Regions from separate parts of the Paenibacillus sp. LBL genome, predicted to be linked through region 3. Evidence: riboswitches for the same ligand, from Rfam matches in the RefSeq annotation. Region 3 holds a riboswitch; each other region holds the start of a gene.

Region 1 (6,112 bases), 230 kb from region 3:
CCAAGAGGAATCTGTGATTGTATTAACGGTATGGGGATGGGAAGAGACGGTTCGCGGACAAATCGATCAAATGGACTCCCGAACAGGGAAGGTACATATGAAACATAATGGTGAGGTTACTAAAGTTTCATTTATGGACATCATGGAAGTGAATTATCCCCGGGAATAAATTATGATTCTATCGGAATTACGCATGTGTTTAAACTACCAGTTACCGCAAGGGGTGTCTCATAAGATCTTAGATCTTGTGAGATGCCCCTGTTCCTGCTGGAAGATGCTCCATGTATGAAACGTTTCTCCCATCGCGGTTGCACTCACATCTCTTGGGATTATTTCCACATGATTTTCACTTTATTGCACCACGCCGCTCAGTAAGTCCTCCCATTCCTGTACGATGCGCGTTTTATCCAGACGATGGCCGATGAGTGTGAGATATCCGCGCTGCAGCCGCAGGGTGCTTGGTTGGCATTCCAGCTGTGAACCCGCCCACTGAACAAGTGTGGGGCCAGTCGAGAGCTGAATATAGCCTTTGGCTCGTATCAGGCTGGACCTGCGCGCGGTCAAAAAGGCTTCGATCACACTTATGCGAAGCGGGATAGGGGTTGGCGCGGATAACGTTAAGGTATCCAGACCCGAGAAGGAGGGATTTGTCTGCTCTGACTCCACTCCATGTTGATGGCGGTGATTCGCGAATATTGGGGCTCCCTGGGGATGAGGCTCATGTTTGAGGGCCTCTTCACTCCATGGTGTGTCTTGAATTTGATCTGTGAGAACATCCGCTGGCAGTGAGAATTCACGAAACACTTCCAGCTCATCTATACGGCTGTAATCGGTCACGGACAGGCTTGCGGCCGTGTTTATTTTTCGTATGGAAGTGATGACCTTGTTGAGATGTTTCTCTTCGCATTCACCCGCTTTGTTAAGGATGATAGTATCCGCGAAGCTGATTTGTCCCCGTAGGGTACGGACCAGTTCGCGGCTGGATGCGAAGAAGCTGTTGTATTCCAGAAATTTGCTGCCGTCGGCCAAAGCGATTTTGCGCTGGATCGATATGCGATCCACAAGGGACGGATCCTGCAGATCCTCAAGAATCTGCTCAGGGTTCGCGACTCCGGTGGTCTCAATAAATATGAGATCAGGTTTCTGATCTAACAGGGTGTTCAGAGCTTGCCCAAGCTCGCTTCGTTTGGTGCAGCAGATGCAGCCGTCAAGCAGCTTCTCGATCGGAAGATCCGGCATTTCGCCGGATACGATAGCCCCATCCACGTCCTGATCGCCCATCTCGTTCATCAATACGGCTGTCTTCCACTGCTGCTTGGCGGCATAATCCAGCAGTCTGAGCAGCAGCGTTGTTTTGCCGCTTCCCAAAAAACCGCTAATCATAATTACAGGCACTTTGCTCATCGGTTCCTTACCTCCCGGTATCTTTAATATTGGAATACAGTTCATCAAACTCCGCCACGGAGTCCGCATTTGTAAAAATGTACGGGGATGCCGGCTGCTCAATCCGTTGAATTTTTTCGGCTTGCACTTGAAGAGTTTTCTCACCATTTAGGGTACTCACCTGGATCGTGCCATCGATCTGAACCCATGTGTCATTGTCAAAAGACGAAGCATTCGCGCCGCGGACAATAATGCCAAACGGGATGGCGTCAGCGGTGCAGCACATGACAAGGAATCGGCTGACGGCAAACGTGTCTATTAACATATGTTTATCCCGATGGACGAAACCTTGGACTGTAATGGATTTTCCTTGAAACTGCTGTTTATACATATCGATGGCACCGACGGTCTCCGAGAAAATGTCAGGTTCAACCGAAATGACGGAAAGCGTATATAAACGCTTGGCGAGCTCTGCGAATTCCACGCTGTAGATGTCCTTGGCAATAAACAGCTCCTGCTGCGAGGCGTCTTGGGTCGCCGATTGATCAGCAGATAGAGAGTGGTTATTTGTCTCAGAGGCTGCAGAGGCGTTCTGGTCCTCGGCCTTACGGCGGACATCCGGGTTCGGATAGGTGTAGATCATGCCTTTTTTGGAAGCCATGTCGCTTCCAAGAGCTTGATTCGGCAGAAGCTGGCCGAACAGCAGCGGTACTGCGAACAACCCGTAGACGGTCATGTTTTTGACAAAGCCGTTAGGCAGGGGATGCTCGCAATCACACACTTCTCCGGTATCACCCCCAAGAGCGTGCCACAGCATACCGAATGCAATGAATAGAAGCGGGACCGGACAGAGCAGCAGCAGGGTCTGCATGTGTGGAGCCAGGTAATAATGAAGAGAATCTGTAGCATTCAGATGCATGATATAGAAGGCAAGAGCTGCAATGAGCAGCGACCGAAGCACATAATGGCCCCGTATAGCCAAGCTGGAAATCATCGTTTACATCAGCCTCCTCCCCAATAAGCTAACCTCGAAACAGAGCATCAACGGCTATAGAGCCGATAAAGACCAGCGTGATAACCAGCAGGCTTAGACCGATTACGAATTTGGTCTTGAACGTAGCGGACAGCATAAGCAAGCTTTTGAAATCCAGCATCGGGCCGAGAACAAGAAAGGAAACCAGCGGACCGACCGAAAAGCTGTGCGTGAACGCAGACGCGACAAAGGCATCCGAAGTCGAGCAGAGCGACAATATAAACGCAAACCCCATCATGAACAGATAAGAGGCGGCAGGACCGTTTCCTAATGCCAACAATTCATCCCTTGGAATGAAGGATTGGATACAGGCGGTCAAGAACGCGCCAAGAACCAGATACTTGGTCATTTCAATTAATTCGTCTCCGGCGTGAACAAACATGCTCCTCCATGTTTTAGGGTGCTCATGCATTTTCCGTCCCCCATTGACGGAGCCCTGTTCGGTAAACTCCTGAAAGGATCGCTTGAGCGGATTATGTTTGGAGAATACATATACGATTAAACCTATCGTCACGGCAACGGCCAATGCTAGTCCCATCCGGCCGATCACCACTTCGGGATGCGAGCGGAAGGCCATGATGGTTGCGGCGAACACGACCGGATTCAGTATGGGGCCGCTGAGGATAAAGGTGACAGCGATGTAGGCAGGCATTCCTTTTAACATCAACCTTCGGACGACCGGTATCATCCCGCATTCACATATGGGAAGCACGATGCCCAGCATGGAAGCAAACAAGACGCCGATGAGCGGATTTTTGGGTATAAGACGGCGCACCCATTGCTCTTTTACAAACATTTGCAGAAGGGACGAGAGCAGCACGCCTAGCAAAACAAAAGGTAGCGCCTCAAGGAAGATGCCAGTAAAAATGGTTTTGACCTGCTGCATGTCAAGGATTTCGACGAGCCTGGAACCAGAACCATTTTGGAGCCATATCGTTAAGACCGGAATCACGAAGACAAGCGGCAGGATGAAGGGCAGCATTTTAAATACAACGGGATGTCTCATCAAGTCCTCCTGAAGCGAAATGTTCTTAGCACATTCTATGCTTGGACAATCGGCAACATACGTGTTTTTAATAATTTAATCAAAAAGATTACGATTTGGAACGGGCGCATCATCCTGGTAGCGTGAAGTCCAAAGTCATGGTATATTAAAAAAAGTTATCTATGTGTTACTGGCGTAACTTGGGTCACCAAGAGGGAGCACATAGGATCATATGCCGTACGCCTGGGCAAGAGGTAAGGAGACAGAGATGTCGCCTTGCCTCTTTATGTTTATTACAATAACAATGGCGAAGGAGCGGATGTGCAATGAGTAAGGAACCTGTGATTTTGGATGGAAAGCTGGTATCCGACGATATCAAGGCCAAGCTGGCCGTGAAGGTGCAGGAGCTTAAGGAGAAAGGGGTAACCCCTTGCCTGGCAACGATATTGGTAGGAGAAGATCCGGCTTCGGCAACCTATGTGCGAATGAAGGGAAATGCCTGTGAGCGGCTTGGAATTATATCTAAAAAAGTGGTGCTAGACGAGTCGACAACAACGGAGGAACTGATGGCAGCCATTCAAGAGCTGAATGAGGATCCCAATGTTCACGGCATTCTGCTGCAGCATCCGGTACCCCATCATATCGATGAACGAGCGGCTTTTGATACCATCCATATTGAAAAAGATGTGGACGGGGTCACCACGCTTGGGTTCTCGCAAAATGCGTTTGGTTTTGCCGAATATCCTTCCTGTACGCCTGCGGCGATACTTGCGATTATGGATTATTACAACCTGCCGATTGAAGGGAAACATGCCGTCATTGTTGGACGCAGTCCGATTCTCGGCAAGCCGGTATCGATGATGCTGCTGAATCGCAATGCTACGGTTACGATCTGTCATTCGAGAACGAAGGATCTCGCCAATATTGTCTCGCAGGCGGATATTGTTGTTGCTGCCGTAGGCAAACCCAATTTTATTCAAGGGAACTGGATCAAGCCGGGGGCCGTTGTATTGGATGCAGGCTATAACAAAGGGAATATCGGTGACTGCGATTATGAAGCTTGCGCGAAGGCTGCTTCCGCGATTACGCCGGTACCTGCCGGCGTGGGTCCTGTTACGATTGCTACGCTGCTGAAGCATACCGTAGAATCGGCTGAGCGAACCGTGCAAGTCTAAGGGGAAAGCCATAGACCATCTACATGTTAAGTTAAGGGGAACCAAGAATAATCCCCTTCGAATCGCTTTATCAACGCCAAAGTTTGGATCTTAGAGAGGTATGGTCTATAAAATGATAGGCCCTAGGCCTGCAATTTCACGGACGCCCGGAGGTCATGGTATAGTTAGAGAAATGCGAAATCGAAGGGGAGAGCTTCATGCATACACGAATCAAAGCCTGTTGTGCGGCTCCGGTGATCAGTGAATGAAGAACACGATCGCCGATATCGCTCACAAAGCCGGAGTTGCCAAAAGCACGGTCTCCCGTTTCTTAAACGGAGGATCCGTAAGCCATGCGACACGCCGAAAGATTGAGCAGGTCATTCAGGAAACCGGCTATATTCCGAATTCTTTTGCACAGAGCTTAAAAGCGAAAAAAACCAGTATGATCGGCACCATTATGCCGCGTCTGGACTCATTTTCCGCATCGCAGACCGTGGCCGGAATGGACGAAGAACTAAGGGAACACGGATATCAGCTTCTCATCATTAATGCAAGCCAGGATTTATCCCGAGAGATTGAGGCGCTGTATGACCTCGCCAGACAAAAAATATCAGGGATCATTCTATTCGCCACACAGGTGACGGAGACGCATCTTGCCGCGATTAAAGAGATCGGCATTCCCGTTCTTCTGCTCGGACAACAGCACAAGGATGTTCACAGCATGATTTATAACGACTATGCCGCAGGCTATGACATGGGGCGTTATGTACTGTCCAAGGGACATCGTAACATAGCTTATATTGGTGTTACGGAAAAAGACGTTGCAGTTGGGGTCAAACGAAAGGAAGGATTTCTGAAAGCGGTGAGCGAGCATGTTGGTGTGGAAGTGAATCTCGATCTCTATGAAAGTGGATTTAAAATGTCAGATGGCGTTCAGACCGCGTTGACGATTTTCCAATCTAATCGAACGCTGCCAACGGCGGTGGTCTGCGCCACGGACAACATCGCGCTTGGCGTGATGAAAGCTGCGCATATGAAGGGCATTCAAATTCCCAGCGAACTCTCCGTTACCGGATTTGGCGGATACGATGTAACCGAGGTGATTCACCCCGGATTGACCACGGTTAAATATGGATATTTTCAAGCGGGGCACCTCGCTGCACAGCATATTATCAAGCTGGTCAACGACGAGCCTGCGGATCTCCTGACGGTCATGAATTGCGAGATGATTCATCGGGAAAGCGTTGACAATCTGAATTAGTTATTTTATACTAAAAACGGAACCGGTTCCAACTCAGGCGTTTGCTGCTTGTAATGGAACTGAGTTCATTATTTTTAAACTTGATTGGAACCGGTTCCACTATGATTGGTTTTGTTCACGTACACCTGCAGCACGTCTGTTTGATTCTTTAGTTAGCCCATTTATAAGGAGAAGAGATATGGACAGAGAACTGAAATACCGCCGCCTGAATCAGGCTTCTCCCGAAGAGATTGCTTCATTAAGGAGGCAGGCGAGACGAAGCGAATGGAGACAGACGTTTCACATACAGCCCG
Region 2 (6,112 bases), on a different contig from region 3:
ATATGCTCAGGGTGACGCTGAAGCTCCAGAATAAGCGGCGCCATCTTGATCGCTTCGGGGCGGACCCCAAAAATAGTCATCACTTTCACTTTTGACATGATTGAAAATACCCCTCTTTTTCATGCTTGTTATTCTCATTATTCAAGTTGCACAAATGGCTCAGGCTTGTCTCCTATTTCGTTCCGTACAAGCGATCCCCTGCATCGCCAAGGCCCGGTACGATATAACCATGGTCATTCAGCCCTTCGTCAAGAGCAGCGACGTAGATGTCCACGTCCGGATGAGCATCATGGACGGCCTTCACGCCTTCCGGTGCAGCCACAAGATTCATCATCTTGATCTGCGTGCAGCCGCGCTTCTTCAGCACGTCGATCGCAGCGATCGCAGAGCCGCCAGTCGCCAGCATCGGATCAATCACGATTAATTCGCGCTCCGTAACGTCTGTTGGAAGCTTCGTGTAATATTCGACAGGCTGGAGCGTTTCCGGGTCACGGAACAATCCGACATGGCCTACCTTTGCTGCGGGGAGCAGTTTTACAACCCCGTCCAGCATACCCAGGCCAGCACGCAGAATCGGCACCAGACCGAGCATTCTGCCGGAAATGACTTTCCCCTGCGTTTCCGCTACCGGCGTCTGCACGGATATCGACTCAAGAGGAACCTCCCGTGTAATCTCATAAGCCATCAAAGTCGCGACTTCGTCTACTAATTCGCGAAAATCTTTGGTGTTAGTCCGCATATCGCGGATAAATGTAAGTTTGTGTTGAATCAACGGGTGATCACAAATCACCAATTTTCCCATGTCAGGTCCCTCCGGTTTGAATGCAAATGTTATTTCAATATGGGCATAAATCGTTGTGAGCTCCATAAATCCTGTCTATTATATCATTCCCTCTAGTCAATTGACACCTGCACCGGTTATGTTTATTTCCCGCTTGTTTCGACCTTGTGACGGGACCGCCACCGGCTAGACCTAGGTTTTCCATTTTCGCCTATATTGATGCTATCCGCAGTCGCCTGACTGGAAAAATATGAGCAAAGCAATCTGGCCAGAATGTTTATAGCTCTGAAAAGGACCCCACCTGCATCAGGCGGGGTCCTCTTATCATAAGCCTCTGGAACGGACTAAACTGTGATTAATATTTCATTTCGGCATAGAGAGGGTATTGATCTGTAAGCTCAGCCACCATACGGCCTGCTTGTTCAAGGGTCGCCTCGTCTTTAGGCTGCTTCAATGTCATGGCAATAACCTTCGCGATGGTAACCATCGCCTTCTCATCCATGCCGCGGGAAGTTACCGCAGGCGTACCGATGCGAATACCGCTCGTTACAAACGGACTCGTCGGATCGAACGGGATGGCGTTCTTGTTCACGGTGATGCCGATGGAATCCAGCACCTTCTCCGCGTCCTTGCCTGTGATATCCAGATTGCGGGTATCAATCAGCATCAGATGGTTATCGGTTCCGCCGGAAACGATGTTCAGCCCTTCCTCGATCAGGGTATCGGCCAGAACTTTTGCGTTCTTCACCACATGCTCCGCATAGGTCTTGAAGGACGGATCCAATGCTTCACCAAGGGCCACAGCCTTGGAAGCAATGACATGCATCAGCGGTCCGCCCTGGGAACCCGGGAATACCGCTTTATCGATCGCTTGTGCCCAAGCTTTTTTGCACAGAATCATACCGCCGCGAGGCCCGCGAAGCGTCTTATGCGTTGTGGTGGTAACAAAATGAGCATGTGGAACCGGACTCGGATGAAGACCCGCCGCAACAAGACCTGCAATATGAGCCATATCGACCATGAATAACGCACCAACGTCGTTCGCGATGGCCGCAAGTTTTTCAAAATCAATGATACGTGGGTAGGCACTTGCTCCAGCCACGATCATGCGAGGACGATGCTTGAAGGCCGCTTTGCGAACTTCATCGTAATCGATCAGGAACGTATCTTCTTGCACGCCGTAAGCAACGAAGTTGTACAGAAGGCCCGAAGCGTTAACAGGACTTCCGTGAGTCAAATGGCCGCCATGAGCGAGGTTCATGCCAAGAACGGTATCTCCAGGCTTGAGCGCAGCCAAATACACCGCCATGTTCGCTTGTGCACCGGAATGCGGCTGCACGTTCACATGCTCGGCACCGAACAATTCCTTGGCACGGTCACGGGCGATATCCTCCACGATATCCACACGCTCACAACCACCGTAGTAGCGTTTGCCAGGGTAGCCTTCCGCATATTTATTCGTCAGCACGGTCCCCATTGCTTCCATAACCGCTTCGCTGACAATATTCTCCGAGGCGATCAGCTCAATATTGCTGCGTTGACGCTTCAGTTCCAAATCCATTGCTTCCAGTACAGCCGGGTCATTCTTCCGCAAATGTTCCATCATGTTCATATCCTCCCATAATCCATCGTTATTTTGGTTGCCAAATTAAAACTACAGATATAACAAATAACAAAAAAGCGAGCTTTCATTCGAATCAATCGCACTGCGCCCCATCATCCTTCTGCTCGAACCGGTACACCGCACGCTCCCCGCCAATCAGCTTCGGCCGGGTATAGGCAGCCGTAACGCGAGCCTCACCAACATAACGCACGCTTGGCCGGAAAGGTACCGCCACTCGCCGCAAATGCATGCCGATCAGCGTCTCGCCAATATCGACTCCTGCATGAGCTTCAATGGATTCCGCAAGGCAAGGCTCCTTCATGCTGCGATAGGCCGCCGAAGCCATAGATCCGCCTGCTCCCGGTATGGGAACAGCCGCCACTTCCGTCAAGCGCAGCCGCTCAAGCAGATCGCGCTCCATGACAAGTGCACGGTTCAAATGCTCACAGCATTGATAAGCCACAGCAAAACCGAACTCCGCTTGAACTTCGGCGATGCCTTGGAGAAGCTGCTGCGCAGTCTCAAGCGCGCCGCCTGTACCGATCCGGCGGCCGACCACTTCGCTGGTGCTGGCCCCGATGACCAGAACTTTACCCGGGCCCAAAACAGCCGCTTCGGCCAGTTCGCGGACAATGCCCGCTGTCTGTTCATTCAAGGAAATCTTGGAGATGTCCGTCATGTCACAGTCCTCCCGATGTTTTTTTCACAGAAGCACTTCATTCCCTCATCACGATAAGCCGCGATGAATAACATACTGATCGACACGAACTATCGCAATCCGTTCTTCAGGTAACGCTCCTCGATGGCTTTGATCTTGTTCACTCGGCCGACATGGCGTTCGCCTTGGCTGAAATCCGTTGTCAGCCATGCGCTTACGATCTCTGCTGCAAGTCCGGGACCGACTACGCGTTCACCCAGTGCAATCACATTGCTGTCATTATGTTCGCGCGTCGCTTTTGCCGAGAACACATCATGGGTCAGCGCGCAGCGGATACCGGGCACCTTGTTGGCCGCGATACTCATGCCAATCCCTGTACCGCAGATCAGAATGCCGCGATCCGCTTCACCCGAGACCACCTTCTCGCACACCGGAAGCGCATAATCGGGATAATCCACAGAATCGGAGCAGCCGCAGCCAAGATCCTCCACCTCATGTCCCAGACCCCGAATGACCTCCACGATCTCCTCTTTCAGACGAATGCCGGCATGATCCGTACCCAATGCGATTTTCATCTATGAAAAACCCCCTCGTATGTTCGCTTTTGCGTTTTAGCTTGTTCCATTATAACTCAAATTCCGCGCAAAAGACGAAAAAAGAGCAGTCGGCGCACGTGTTGTGCTCCAAATGCTCTTTGCCCAGGCGACCGGCCGTATATTCCGATGCTCCATCGTGGTTTCATCCACTTCGTCGCCAGTTACACCGGATCCTTTGTTTTTCACCTTCATCTTAAATCAATACGGGGTGAAAGGCAAGCGGCTTTTTAGCCCAATTATACGCTCGCTTCTAAACACAAAGGGGTCGCCCTATTTATGCCGCTCGGACTCCAGCTTGTCCAGCAATCGGAATAACGCCGTCCGAATTTCGGCCGCTGTCGCTTCGTATTCTTCCCGCGAACCGCCGAACGGATCGGAAATATCAAAGCTCGGAATGCGCTGACGCAGCTCAATCAGGCGTTCCCGATCGCTGTCACTTACATCCCTTCCGAGAGATCGGGCCAGCTCCAGCGTTGCATATAGGCTATCCTGCTCCTGCAGATCTTCGAGCACCCTGCGGTCATCCTCAACGAATTCCTTCAGCGTGTGCATCTTGTCTGCCGCATGCGGAAACTGACGAATGGCATACTGCTTATGCGACTGGGTCAACGTAAGAATCAGATCTGCCCACTCTACCAGTTGCGCCGTCAGAGGTTTGGACACCAAGCGGTCCTGGATATCCTGATCCCGAAGTATCGATTCCGCGTGATGGGACACCGGCATTCCATCCACGGCCGATACACCTGCCGAACGAATCTCCAGCGGAGTTCCCCGCTGCTTGGACAGCTTGCGCAGCATCCCTTCAGCCATTGGACTGCGGCAAGTATTTCCCGTGCAAACAAACAGTATATTTTTCACAGTCCCGTTCCTCCTGTTAGTAGGTTCTTTGGGGATATTGTATCAAATATTGCGTTAAATGATAAACATGATGCCGAAGATGACCAAAATGAGTCCTCCGAGCATCTCGCCATACTCCCCCAGCTTATCGCTTACCTGGCGACCCAGCAGCAAGCCGAGAATCGACATCAAGCCGCCCACGATACCGAAAGAGACCACAATCAACCAAACATCATCCACGAACATGCCAAGCGAAACCCCCACCGAGAACGAATCGATGCTGACGCTGAGGGAAAACAGCAGCATGGCCAAAAAGGCGGTTGGATGAATTCGCTGGCCTTCTCCGCCACGCAAGGCATTATAAATCATATGTCCACCCAGCAGGAGCAGCAGCCCACCGGCTGCAAGCCCTGTAACGTGGCCCAATAATATTCCCACATAATGGCCGGCAAATAAACCCAGCAGGGGCATTAGCATATGAAACAGCGCAATCATGAAACTAATGCCCAGCATATAGCCAAGGCGCATGCCGCTTCTCATCCCGACTCCGATTCCAAGCGAAAATGCGTCTAGCCCGAGTGCAACCGCCATCAGCAGAATCGCCGCAAGCTGTCCCGATTGGACAGACGCCTCCAACATGCTCATTCCCCCAAGTCCCATGGTCTTGTACACCATATGCGGACAAGGGTTAAATGATTCCAAAACCGTTTATTCGACTGGGGAATCCCGGCAAAGCCTCCCCTTTCTCTTGCAGATTACGAGAAAGGATTGAGAGAATCACTCACAAACTGGTGCCAGGACTTGGAGTTCAATCTACATTGATGATGTGGTGTCCCGCGGCCTTCAGCAGCCGGTTCATGACGGCTGCGCCAACGCCCCGATCCGGGCACGCTTCGGCCAGGATGAAGGTCGCGCCTTCGTCATCGAAGTGACGAAGGCCGGCGTACAGCCGGCGGGCCGCTTCCTCCGGCGCGGCCAGGCTGCCGAGCGAGACGGCAACGTCCGCGCGGTAGTGGCCGATGTGCTCGTCGAACGACAGCACACCGGTCACTTCTCCGCGCCGGGCGGCCGCCTCAAGCTCGGCCGCAATGCGTGCCGACACGGCGTCGGCACGCGGGCCCTGCACCACGCACATCGCACCCTTCGGTGCGTAGTGCGTGTACTTCATGCCCGGCGAGCGCGGCGCCGGGCCTTCCGCCTCCCCGGCGGCGCGCTGCAGCGCCGGGTCGAGGCGCACGCTTGCCGCTACGGCGGCAAGCTGCTCGGCCGTGACGCCGCCGGGGCGGAGCACCGTCACGGCGCCATCCTCGCCGACCTGCACAACGGTCGACTCGACGCCCACCCCGGCAGGGCCGCCGTCAAGCACGCCGTCAATGTAACCGGCGAGATCTGCCAGCACATGGCTGGCCAGCGTCGGGCTCGGCCGGCCCGAGCGGTTGGCGCTCGGTGCAGCAAGCGGACGCCCTGCAGCGCTGATCAGGGCAAGCGCAACGCTGTGATCAGGCATCCGCACAGCAACGGTATCCAGACCAGCGGTTACACGCGGTGACACAGCGTCCCGCTTCACGGGTAGTACCAGCGACAAAGGTCCGGGCCAAAAGGAGTCCATCAGCGCCCTTTCCGTTTCGTTCACATGC
Region 3 (6,112 bases):
TGATGGCTCCGATCGCAATGATGGAGGCTTGGAAGCCCATGGGAAAGCCGATCCACATATGCTGGCGGATAAATGTCCAGTCTATGGACCAATCCGCGTTCTTGAACTGCAGCAGCGGTACTTTTTTGTGAATATAGATCAGACACAGCAAGCAGGAGAACAGCTGTGATACAACCGTCGCAAGTCCTGCTCCTGCTACGCCCATCTTGAATACAAGAATAAACAGCAGATCCAGTACAATATTCAGAATGCTTGCAACCACTAAGAAGAGCAGCGGCGTTCGGCTGTCCCCTAGCGCTCTGAGCAGATTGGCCAACAAGTTGAACAGAACGGCTGCGCCAACACCCCAGTTGATAACAATCAAATAGGAGTAGGCATCATCCAATATTTCAGCCGGCGTATTCATCATCTCAAGCACCGGTCTCGTAAACATCACACTGACAACGGTTAGAAAAATGGTGAAGACAAGGCTGATCCAGATGCTCGTGCCGACACTTTTACGGATACCTGCGATATCTTTTGCACCGAAGCGCTGAGCCGTTATGATGGACAATCCTGCGGTCAAGCCTTGGGCAAAACCGATGACAAAGAACAAAATGCTGCCTGTCGAACCTACGGCTGCAAGTGCGTCCACCCCAATTGTCCGTCCCACGATGAGTGTATCTGCCATATTGTAAAACTGCTGAAAAACATTACCGATTAAGAGCGGAATCGTAAACATCACGATCAGCTTGATCGGACTTCCCTGTGTCATATCTCTCATGTTATTTCTCCTATGCCTGTAGAGCGTTCTATTTATATGTTGAAATGAATCCCGTGATAAGGCCCCAAATGATGGGATTATCGGGATGTGGACCATCGTATTCCTGTGTATCTTATCATGAACGATCGTAAATTTCTGCATATTTATTATTAATTTTTAAATTACATATACTCGTCTCGGCACCACGGCACGGCAATAGCGAAACGGATGCTCGCGGCTGCTTCCTATAGAAATAGGCCAACCGGGAAGTGCCGGTTGACCTTAGAACATGATCAAGAGGGACAAGCAAGAAAGGTTACACTTTAAGCGATTAAACTTTTTCTACAGCAAGCATCTCCCATGCTTTTTTTGCACGTGAACGTGCCTCTTCTACATGGCTGGCCGTGGACAGCGCAACCGCGACGCGTCTTCCGACCTTGGTTACAGGCTTGCCAAAAATGCGCAGCTGAGTGTTCGGAACGGCAAGTGCCCGCTCAGCACCGGTAACCGTATAATGTTCCAGCTCTTTCGGTGCTTTCAACGGCCGGCTGGCTCCAGGCGTGATCCATTCGATCTCGGGTATCGGATACCCGAGAATGGCACGTACATGAAGCGCAAATTCGGACAGGTTTTGTGTGACAAGCGTAACCAAGCCGGTATCATGCGGCCTTGGAGATACTTCACTGAAGTACACTTTGTTCTCGGTCAAGAACAGCTCTACCCCAAACAATCCGAACCCGCCAAGCTCGTCGGTAATCGCCTTTGCTATACCTTTGGCTTCCTCAATCTGCTCTTCCGACATGTTATGCGGCTGCCAGGATTCGATGTAGTCTCCACTCTCCTGGATATGCCCGATTGGCGCGCAGTAGTTTGTCCCACTCACAGAGCGAACCGTCAGAAGTGTTATCTCGGATTGAAACGTAATAAATTCCTCAATGATCACTCTCCCGTTCTGCACCCGGCCGCCTTCCATGGCAATATTCCAGCAGGACGCGATCTCATCTACTGAGCGGCAGACACTCTGGCCTTTGCCGGATGAGCTCATAAGCGGTTTAATGACACACGGAAATCCCATCTCCCGCACAGCCTGAACAAACTCCTCATACGTATCGGCAAACCGATAACCCGCAGTCGGCAGCCCCAGCTTCTCCGACGCCAGTCGGCGGATGCCTTCCCGATCCATCGTCAGTTTCGCGGCTCTCGCGGTAGGAATAACGCGGTATCCCTCTTCCTCCAGCTTCACAAGCTCCGACGTTGCCAGTGCTTCAATCTCGGGAACGATCAAATCCGGCTTCTCCTGCTCTATGATCTCGCGCAGCTTATCCCCATCCAGCATATCAATGACATAACTGCGATGGGCGACATGCATGGCGGGAGCATCGGCATAACGATCAACGGCGATGGTTTCAACGCCCAGTCTCTGTGCCTCGATGACAACCTCTTTTCCCAGTTCTCCTGATCCTAGCAGCAGTATTTTCTTCGTTTTCAACATCGTTGTGATATCCCCTTTCTTTCATAGTTTCAGAGATGATAGAAGTCATTAGAATAATAAAAGAGGTAAGGGAAATAAGCTTCCCTTACCTCTGCCCAGGCGTACGGCCGTTGTCATCCATGTGCTCCCTCATGGTCCCCCATGCTACGCCAGTCACACATAAACCTATACATTGTTAGCTAAATCATACTTAATCTTTCCCTTAAATGCAATATCATCGGACAGAGCTTTTTCTAGGGTTTGGATATCATCATATCGATGAAATCTCTCTGCGCATGCGAGATCCATTTCTTAGGATGTATCACCATCTGTATGTCCAGTCGGATATCCGGATGGATAAAGGGAAGAACAGCCAGCTCTCCCCGCTTGATTTCCGCTTCGGCTACCATGCGGGGCAACAGCGAAATCCCCGAACCGGACATGACATAGCGCTTAATCGCTTCGGGATTGCCTAATTCCAATCCTATACGTAAGGGAACGCCGCGGGCACGAAGGACCTTTTCCAGCATGATACGATAATTGCAGCTATCCTCGGTCATAATCCATTCTACATCAGCCAGATGTTCAAGCTTAATGACGGGATGAACATGCAGAGGATGATTCGGGTGAGCGACCAGTAATAGAGGTTCCTCCCTGATTCGAATCCATGTTAAGGATGCATCAGACGGGTTATGTTCCAGCATGAGACCCATATCGTACTCGCCTTCCCTCACTTTACTCACAATGCGGTCTTCACGATCTGGCTGCAAACGAATGGAAAGATCCTCATATTGATGTCTCAGCCGATGTACGACCGGCGGAAGAAAATAAGCGGCTAACGAGTCGATGGTCCCTATCGATAAGGTGCCCCCGCCTTGTTTGGTCAGCTTTTCCTTCGACTGCTGGAACAGGTCCAGCATCTGAACTGCATACTTCAGAAGCTCCTCTCCGGACTTCGTCAACCGCAGACCTTTGCCGTATCGCTCAAACAGCTTGACGCCATATTCCTTCTCCAGCTTCTGAATCTGAGTGGTTACGCTGGATTGAGCATATCCTAACTCCTCCGCAGCTTTCGTGAAACTTTGACGATCCGCCACTTCCTTGAATGTTTGCAGGTAGATGAGTTCCATCTCGCTCTCCTTATCAATAATATTGATAATAATTATCTATTATTATAGATAACACTGATCCTGATTGCCATGATACAGTATAACCACAACCAATGAAATGGAGGAAGGGCCATGTTGAATGAGCAGCAGCTGCATGGAATTTATGTGCCTGTCATTACACCCTTTTCACAGGATTATGAGCTGGACCTTATTTCGTATCAACGTTATGTAGAGAACTTGTTAACCCATGACATTCAGGGTTTGGTCATCAACGGTACGACCGGCGAGGCGCCAACGGTTACGTGGGAGGAGGTTGTTCGGCTTACAGGGGAAACCCGGAGAATTCTGGGCAAGCGGCAATTGCCGCTGGTCATCGGTACAGGAACGAACGATACGGTCTCCAGCGTGAAACGGACGGAACAGGCAGCGCTTATCGGTGCCAATGCCGTATTGGTAGTCACACCTTACTACAGCCGTCCTTCAATAGAAGGGATCATGGAACACTTCCGTCAAGTGTCCGAGGTCGGTATACCGGTTATCTTGTATGAAGTTCCTTCGCGTACAGGTATCCGGCTGCCGGTCGATGCCATAAGAAGAATCATGGATCTGCCTGGTGTGATTGGCATGAAGGATAGCACCTCAAGTACGGAGTTAATGAAGGAATTATCACAGAATCGTACGAAGCCTGTTCTATGCGGGGATGATATTCACTTCCAGGAAATGCTGTATCATGGCGCTTCCGGCGGGATTCTGGCGTCTGCCAACTTGAATACCGAGGCCTACATTCGCATGTATCAATTAGCTGCCCAAGGGGACTATTTTCGGTCTGAACTGGAATTTGAAGTGCTGATTCCGTGTATTCAGAAGCTGTTCGCAGAATCTAATCCCGTTCCACTCAAATGGCTGCTCGCCAAGCAAGGGCTCATCTCTAATGACACTCTTCGTCTGCCGATGGCACCCATTTCGGAGGAGCTAAAGCTATCCTTTGAAAAGGTCCTGCGAAATCTGTTCTTTCACACGCGTTGAGCAGTAAGTTGCTCTAAGAAAAAGGCAAGGAGGATTTGTTGCCTTGCCTTTTCTGTATGGCGGGCAGCCAAAGCCAAAGATCAATAGAATAGGATTGATGAAAGATAGGGACCAACATATAATATGGGTAACTTCGATCCTTGCAGATATTTGAGAGGAGACTTGCAGTGCTGCCCTATCCCAACCAAAATCCTGATTTTGCTTTTGAACAAGCTGTAATTGGAATGGCAATTGTTTCACTTGATGGAACTCTACTTAAGGCCAATACGGCACTAAGTGATCTATTGGGTTACACGCAGCAAGCGTTAACTGCCGGGGCGCAGCAAGCGGAAAGCATACGCATGCTATTGAATTGTATCGTTCAGAACGTAAAGGCGTCTCAAGATCATCAGCAATCCATAAACCCTTTTGAACATACCTATCATCATCCAGAGAAGCACATGCTCTACCTCAACATACATACCGGGATTGAGCTGGATACGGAGAAGAATCCCAAGTCGTACTGGGTACAGCTTGAGGATCGAACCCTGCACCGTCAGCTTATGGAGCGGCTCGAACAGAAGGAACAGAAACTCTTCGAGAAAGAACATACATTCCTGCAGCTGCTGGAGATTCTCCCCCTCTCAGTACTCATCACCAAGAAGGGTATTGTCCAGTACGTTAATCCCGCAGCGCTCAGAATGGTAAAAGCCACGCATCCCCGTGATGTTCTTGGCATTTCAACAGATGTAGTGGTCGATGTATCGTCTCATAATGACCTGATCAAGCGCCGTATGCGATATGAGAAAGATGGGGTTATTGGAAGCGTCAACTATCTGATCCGCTGCCTGGACGGGCAAGAGAAGATTGTCAGCGGCTGCACGATAATGGTCCATTATGAAGGTGATACAGCCGCCTTGGGCATCTTCAAAGACATCACCGAGCAGCGGATGGAAGAGGACCGCGTAATGCAGTCTGAGAAGCTAACGACCGCTGGACAGCTGGCCGCAGGAATCGCCCATGAAATCAGGAATCCGTTAACATCCATTAACGGATTCGTGAAGCTGCTGCGATCTTCGGAAAGCAGCAACGAGCTATATTTTGAAATTATTGAATCGGAGCTTAAACGCATTGAGCTGATTGTCAACGAACTGCTGGTGCTCTCCAAGCCGCAAGGGGTTCATGTCAGCGGTCCAATCGAAGTACTGCCGATTCTGGAGCAGATTATTACACTGATGAAGGTTCAAGCCGCACTCAAAAATATCGAAATCATTCCTCATTACCCGGATGTCCCGATATCCGTTCAGGGTGAGGTCAATCAGCTTAAGCAAGTCTTTATCAATCTGCTGAAAAATGCGATGGAAGCGATGAATCAAGGGGGAACCATCACCGTAGACATGCTGCGCAGCGGCCACAATGTTCAAATTGTAGTGCAGGACGAAGGGATTGGGATGACTCCTGAGCAGATCCAATCCTTGGGACAGCCTTTTTTCACAACCAAAGATACAGGAACGGGACTCGGTCTCATGATAACCAAGAACATTATTCACAATCACGGCGGAACGATGAACGTGGAGAGCGTGCCTGATCATGGGACAACCTTTACGATTCAATTACCCGCCTTATGAAATCACCCAATATTGGAGGAATACGGTATGGATAATCAGAATCCAAATACCCATAAACAATTTGCAATGGACTGCTTCAATCAGGTGTGGGATATCTTAGAGAACAAACAGCGTACACCCCAAGAGGAAGAGGACATGATTCATATGTGTCACAGTT

Evidence for each region. A riboswitch is a leader RNA that binds a small molecule or an ion and turns the genes downstream of it on or off. The one in region 3 is predicted to bind ZMP and ZTP.
Region 1: linked by a shared signal. The riboswitch ahead of M2277_RS06070 (bifunctional 5,10-methylenetetrahydrofolate dehydrogenase/5,10-methenyltetrahydrofolate cyclohydrolase) and the one ahead of purT (phosphoribosylglycinamide formyltransferase 2) in region 3 are both predicted to bind ZMP and ZTP.
Region 2: linked by a shared signal. The riboswitch ahead of rpiB (ribose 5-phosphate isomerase B) and the one ahead of purT (phosphoribosylglycinamide formyltransferase 2) in region 3 are both predicted to bind ZMP and ZTP.

The regions. Positions count from the first base shown of each region.
Region 1 covers NZ_JARXYU010000002.1:176,341-182,452, forward strand. The annotation lists gene M2277_RS06050 (YolD-like family protein) at 1-169, shown strand, start outside; gene M2277_RS06055 (CobW family GTP-binding protein) at 352-1,404, opposite strand; gene M2277_RS06060 (TIGR03943 family putative permease subunit) at 1,412-2,377, opposite strand; gene M2277_RS06065 (permease) at 2,406-3,422, opposite strand; ZMP/ZTP riboswitch at 3,578-3,657, shown strand; gene M2277_RS06070 (bifunctional 5,10-methylenetetrahydrofolate dehydrogenase/5,10-methenyltetrahydrofolate cyclohydrolase) at 3,728-4,576, shown strand; gene M2277_RS06075 (LacI family DNA-binding transcriptional regulator) at 4,821-5,819, shown strand; gene M2277_RS06080 (glycoside hydrolase family 32 protein) at 5,998-6,112, shown strand, end outside.
Region 2 covers NZ_JARXYU010000008.1:168,381-174,492, reverse strand. The annotation lists gene wecB (non-hydrolyzing UDP-N-acetylglucosamine 2-epimerase) at 1-98, opposite strand, end outside; gene upp (uracil phosphoribosyltransferase) at 173-802, opposite strand; gene M2277_RS18540 (serine hydroxymethyltransferase) at 1,137-2,387, opposite strand; gene M2277_RS18535 (TIGR01440 family protein) at 2,479-3,063, opposite strand; gene rpiB (ribose 5-phosphate isomerase B) at 3,153-3,617, opposite strand; ZMP/ZTP riboswitch at 3,732-3,813, opposite strand; gene M2277_RS18525 (low molecular weight protein arginine phosphatase) at 3,909-4,496, opposite strand; gene M2277_RS18520 (manganese efflux pump MntP) at 4,551-5,114, opposite strand; gene M2277_RS18515 (L-threonylcarbamoyladenylate synthase) at 5,284-6,112, opposite strand, start outside.
Region 3 covers NZ_JARXYU010000002.1:405,228-411,339, reverse strand. The annotation lists gene M2277_RS06950 (MATE family efflux transporter) at 1-763, opposite strand, end outside; gene purT (phosphoribosylglycinamide formyltransferase 2) at 1,074-2,234, opposite strand; ZMP/ZTP riboswitch at 2,321-2,401, opposite strand; gene M2277_RS06940 (LysR family transcriptional regulator) at 2,468-3,343, opposite strand; gene dapA (4-hydroxy-tetrahydrodipicolinate synthase) at 3,455-4,348, shown strand; gene M2277_RS06930 (PAS domain-containing sensor histidine kinase) at 4,516-5,955, shown strand; gene M2277_RS06925 (hypothetical protein) at 5,983-6,112, shown strand, end outside.